Regions from separate parts of the Agrococcus sp. BE272 genome, predicted to be linked through region 1. Evidence: riboswitches for the same ligand, from Rfam matches in the RefSeq annotation. Region 1 holds a riboswitch; the other holds the start of a gene.
What was found. Region 1 has a riboswitch for thiamine pyrophosphate ahead of J2X49_RS07950 (ECF transporter S component). Riboswitches for the same ligand answer to the same signal wherever they lie in the genome.
Positions count from the first base shown of each region.

Region 2: it holds a riboswitch for thiamine pyrophosphate, as region 1 does, so the genes downstream of both, J2X49_RS02155 (YkoF family thiamine/hydroxymethylpyrimidine-binding protein) here and J2X49_RS07950 (ECF transporter S component) in region 1, are expected to answer to the same signal.

Region 1 is NZ_JAVDXL010000002.1:325,106-327,482, reverse strand. Features, by position in the region: gene J2X49_RS07955 (ABC transporter ATP-binding protein) at 1-610, opposite strand, end outside; gene J2X49_RS07950 (ECF transporter S component) at 607-1,233, opposite strand; TPP riboswitch at 1,257-1,366, opposite strand; gene J2X49_RS07945 (SGNH/GDSL hydrolase family protein) at 1,413-2,174, shown strand; gene J2X49_RS07940 (hypothetical protein) at 2,245-2,377, opposite strand, start outside.
Region 2 is NZ_JAVDXL010000001.1:453,626-456,002, forward strand. Features, by position in the region: gene J2X49_RS02145 (ATP-binding cassette domain-containing protein) at 1-17, opposite strand, end outside; gene J2X49_RS02150 (ECF transporter S component) at 10-630, opposite strand; gene J2X49_RS02155 (YkoF family thiamine/hydroxymethylpyrimidine-binding protein) at 620-1,270, opposite strand; TPP riboswitch at 1,315-1,424, opposite strand; gene J2X49_RS02160 (hypothetical protein) at 1,470-2,138, opposite strand; gene J2X49_RS02165 (hexose kinase) at 2,260-2,377, shown strand, end outside.

The DNA of each region.
Region 1 (2,377 bases):
ACGTCTCGACGCGGTGCTCGACGACGACGAGCGTCGCGCCGGTCTCGGCCGCGACGCGGGCGACCGCATCCCGAACCTCCACGACCCCCTCGGGGTCGAGGTTCGCGGTCGGCTCGTCGAGCAGGATGAGCCCCGGCCGCATGGCGAGCACGCCCGCGAGCGCGAGGCGCTGCCGCTGGCCGCCCGAGAGCGCCGCCGTCGAACGGTCGAGCGCCACGTCGAGCCCGACCGCGTCGAGCGCCTCGCGCACGCGCCGCCAGATCTCGTCGCGCGGCACGGCGAGGTTCTCGCAGCCGAACGCGACGTCGTCGCCCACGCGGGACATGATCGTGTTGGCCTGCGGATCCTGCAGCACGAGCCCGGCCGTGCCGCGCAGCCCGGCCGGGTGCGCGCCGTCGACGGCGAGCGCTCCGGTCTCGTCGCCCTCGTCCTCGCCGCCGAGCACACCCGCGAGCGCCGCGAGCAGCGTCGACTTGCCGGCGCCCGAGGGGCCGAGCAGCAGCACGCGCTCGCCGGGCTCGACATCGAGGTCGAGCCCGGCGACGGCGGGCACCGCGCGGCCTGCGTGCCGCCAGCCCCACCCGCGCGCGCGGATGCGGGAGCCGGTCACCGGGCGCGCGACCGCCCCGACGCGAAGCGGTCGAGCACGCCGGTCGCGGCGAGCGCCCGCGTCAGCAGCCAGCCGACGAGGCCGGCGAGCAGCGCGCCGGAGACGACGAGGCTGCCGAGGTAGATGCCGAGGAACTCGGGGCTCTTGGCGATGTTGCCGCTCAGGAACAGCTCGAGCACGAACGCGGCGACGGCCGCGCCGACGCCCGCGAGCATCGCGACCGGCAGCCCGAAGCGGCGGTAGGCGAAGAGCAGGAAGACGAGCTCGGCGCCGAGGCCCTGCGCGATGCCGGAGTAGACCGTCTCGATCGACCACTGGCTGCCCAGCAGCATCGAGACGCTCGCGGCGAGCAGCTCGACGAACAGGGCGGCGCCGGGCTTGCGGATGATGAGGCCGCCGAGCACGCCGCCGATGAGCCAGATGCCGACGGCGAGGCCGCCGAAGCCGGGCGTGAGCGCGTCCATGGCGGTGAACCAGGCGTAGCCGACGCTGTTCCAGAGCACGAACAGGAGGCCGGTGGCGACGCCGAGCACGGCGGCGACGACGATGTCGACGACCCGCCAGCGGGTGCGGGGGCGCGCGGGCGCCGTCGACGGGGCGGATGCGGTGGGTGCGGTGGTCATTCGGTGCCTTCCTCGGATGAGATGGCACGGGTGCAGTGTCCTCCCTGCGCTGGCATGATCCAGATCAGGTTTGACGGTCGAAGGCTTCGGCCTTCCTCTCAGCCCGGCGCACCGGACTCCCGTGTCGACAGCCACTCTAGCCCCGCCGCAGCGGCGGACGGGGCACCTAGGCTGGGAGGGTGCAGCGCATCGGATCGTTCGTGGCCATCGGCGACAGCTTCACCGAGGGGGTGGGCGACGAGCTGCCCGACGGCTCGGTGCGCGGATGGGCCGACTTCGTCGCCGCCGGGCTCGCCTCGGCGCAGGGAGCGCCGGTGCGCTACGCGAACCTCGCCATCCGCGGCCGCAAGCTCGGGCCCATCCTGCACGAGCAGCTCGACGCGGCCATCGCGCTCGGGCCCGATGCGATCAGCATCAACGGCGGCGGCAACGACATCCTGCGCCCGAAGGTCTCGATCGAGCACGTCGGCGAGCGCCTCGCCGACGCCGCGCACCGCATCGCCGCCGCGGGCATCCGCCCCATCCTGCTCTCGGGCGGCAACCCGAGCGGCGTGATGCCGATCGGCGCCGTCATGCAGCGGCGCGGCGACGCGCTCGCGCGCGCGGTGGAGTCGCGGATCGGCGACCTCGACGCGCCCTACGTCGACAACTGGTCCGACCCCGAGCTCGCCGCGCCGCGCTTCTGGTCGCGCGACCGCCTGCACCTCAACGCCGCAGGCCACGCCCACGTCGCGCGCAACGTGCTGCGGGCGCTCGGCATGCCGGCGCCGGAGGCCTGGCGCGACCTCGCGGGCGCGTCGACCGCCGAGGGCCGCCGCGACCTCATGTACTACCGCGAGTACGTGCTGCCGTGGCTCGGGCGGCGCTTCACCGGCCGCTCCTCCGGCGACGGCCGCGACCCGAAGCTGCCCGCCTTCGTCGAGGTGCCGCCCATCGTCTGAGCGCCCCTCGGCGCACGAGCGAGGGCCGCGGCTCCCGCCGCGGTCCTCGCCGTCATGGATGGTGCGTCCGTCAGCCGGCGTCGACCAGCTGCTCCTTGAGCGAGTCGATCGCGCCCGCGAGCGTCTCGACGTGCATGCCGAGGCCCTCCGCGATCGCGTCGGCCGGCAGCTCGCCCGCCGAGATCTCCTCGAAGAAGGCGCCG
Region 2 (2,377 bases), on a different contig from region 1:
AGCGGCTCCTCAGCCACGCCGCCGCACGGGCGCGGCCTCGGCCGTCTCGCGGACGATCGGGAATGCATCCAGCACCCCCGTGCGCCGCAGCGCGTCGACGATCAGCTTGGCGAGGATGCCGCCGAGCACGATCCCCGAGACCAGCTGGATGCCCAGGCGCAGCAGCAGGATGTCCTGCTCCCACCACGCGAACCGGAACGCCGAGTAGACGAACACCAGGCCCGCCCCGGCGAGCCCGGAGAGCGCGAAGGTCAGCCAGCCGAACCTGCGATAGCGCCCGAGCGCGAAGGGCAGCTCGCTGCCCGCGCCCTGCAGCAGCGCGGCGATGAGCAGCAGCGGCCCGACGGGCGAGCCGAGGAAGACCACCTCGATGACGGAGGCGATCACCTCGGCGATGATGCCGACGAACGGGCGGCGGATGATCGCGACGGCGATCGGCGCGACGAGCAGCCAACCGCCCAGCAGGAAGTGCTGGGCGAGATCGCCCGCCGGCCCCATCGCGATCGACAGCGCGGTCCACGCCTGCACGAGCGCCCAGTAGAGGAAGCCGAAGACGGCCCCGAGCATCACCATCAGCACGATGTCGCGCATCGCCAGCCGGGGGCGGGCGGCGCGCGGCTCAGCCGACACGGGCGTGGCTCGGGCTGTTGACCGAGATCGTGAGGTGGCTCGTGACGTGCTGCACGCTGCGACCGACCACGACCCATCCGGCGAGCGCGGTGGCGATGACGTCGCCGAGGTCGCCCTCGAGCCGCGTGACGAAGTGCTCCGACGCCCGGTACGTGCCGTTCGACTTCGCGAGCTCGATGGCGGCGAGGATGTCTCGCATGTGATCGGCCTCCTGCGCGCCGGCGGTGTCGGCGAGCGGGTAGAGCGCCCACTCGGCGGCCGCGAACCGGCCGGTGCGGCGGCCCTCGGGCACGACGACCGCGCGCGGGCCGGCACCCCCGGGCAGCTCGCACACGGCTTCGCCGGGGCAGCCGCGCGAGAGGTGGATGGTGATGGATGCGTGCAGGCCGGTGGCCGCGACCGTCTCGGCGAGGCCGGTGAGCGCGCGCAGGAGCTGCGGCTCCGCCCCGCCGAGGTAGGTGCTCACGTCCCCGGTCTGCACCGTGAGGCCGGTGGTGTCGGTGCGGCGGAGCGCGTCGAGGACGACCTCGACGAAGCGGTCCGACATCACCGCGACGGTGACGCGGGCGCCGACGCCGAACCGCAGCGGATCCTCCCGCAGCTCCTCCGGCGCGAGCGCTCGCTGGGCTGTGTCGGTCATGGTTCCCCTCCCGGGCGATCATCAGCTCGGGAGGACGCCCCGCTCGACGGGGCTGCTGATCGCTCCCTGCGCTGGCATGATCCAGATCAGGTTCGACGGTCGGAGTTGGAGTACTCCCTCTCAGCCCGCTGTACGGACTCCCGTGCTCGGGACGAGCGTACAGGGCACCGGATGCCGTGTCGACGCCGGACGCCCCGGCTCACGCGGCCGGCTGCTCCTCGGCCGCCGGGCCGCCGATGGGGATGCGCGCGAGCCGCGGCGCTCCGCCCGACGACGCCTCGACGAGCAGGCTGCCCCCGGCGATCCTGCCGTCGCCGTCGGCGAGCCCCTCCCACTCGGCGCGCAGCGACCGCACGACGGTCGCGGCGTTGGGCCACGGGCCGGCGACCAGCAGCGTCGAGGACGCCTGGCGCAGCCGCGCCGCGATGCGGGCCGCGTCGGTGTGGGTCACGCGACCGGGCGAGGCGGCGAGCACGACCGGCATCGCCTCGGCGAGGCTCGCGACCACGTCGAGCCAGGCGCGGCCCGGATGCGGCACGAGCGCGATGCGCTCGATCGGCACGCCCAGGTCGCGGGCGGCCTCGACGCCCAGGTCGGGCATCCCCACGATCGCGCCCCACGCGCCGGCCGGCATCGCCGCGCCCAGGCAGGCGAGGGCGAGGCTGCGCGACTCGATGCTGTGCGCGGCGCCGGGCCGGAGCGCGCGCACGACCTCCGCGAGCCCCACCGCGGCCGGCTCGACCGGGGCGGGCTCGACCTGCAGGGAACCCGCCTGCTGCATGCCGCGCAGCCGCTCGCGCAGCGCCTCGACCGTCGCCGTGCGGTCCTTCCCCGTGCGGCGCTCGAGCCTCGTCGATGCCATCCCCATCCCTCCATTCTCGAACACACGTTCGAACGGGTCAACCGGCGGCGGCGTGTCGACGATCGGCCCGCGTGGGATGATCGAGCCACCCCGCCCGCTGCGGGGGCGACCGCGACGAGGAGGCCAGATGGCGACCGACGCCGATGCCCGAAGCGTCGCACCGACCGCTGACTCGGCCCCTCGCGGCCCGATCCTCTGCGTCACCACCAACCCCGCGATCGACATCACGTACACGATCGACGAGC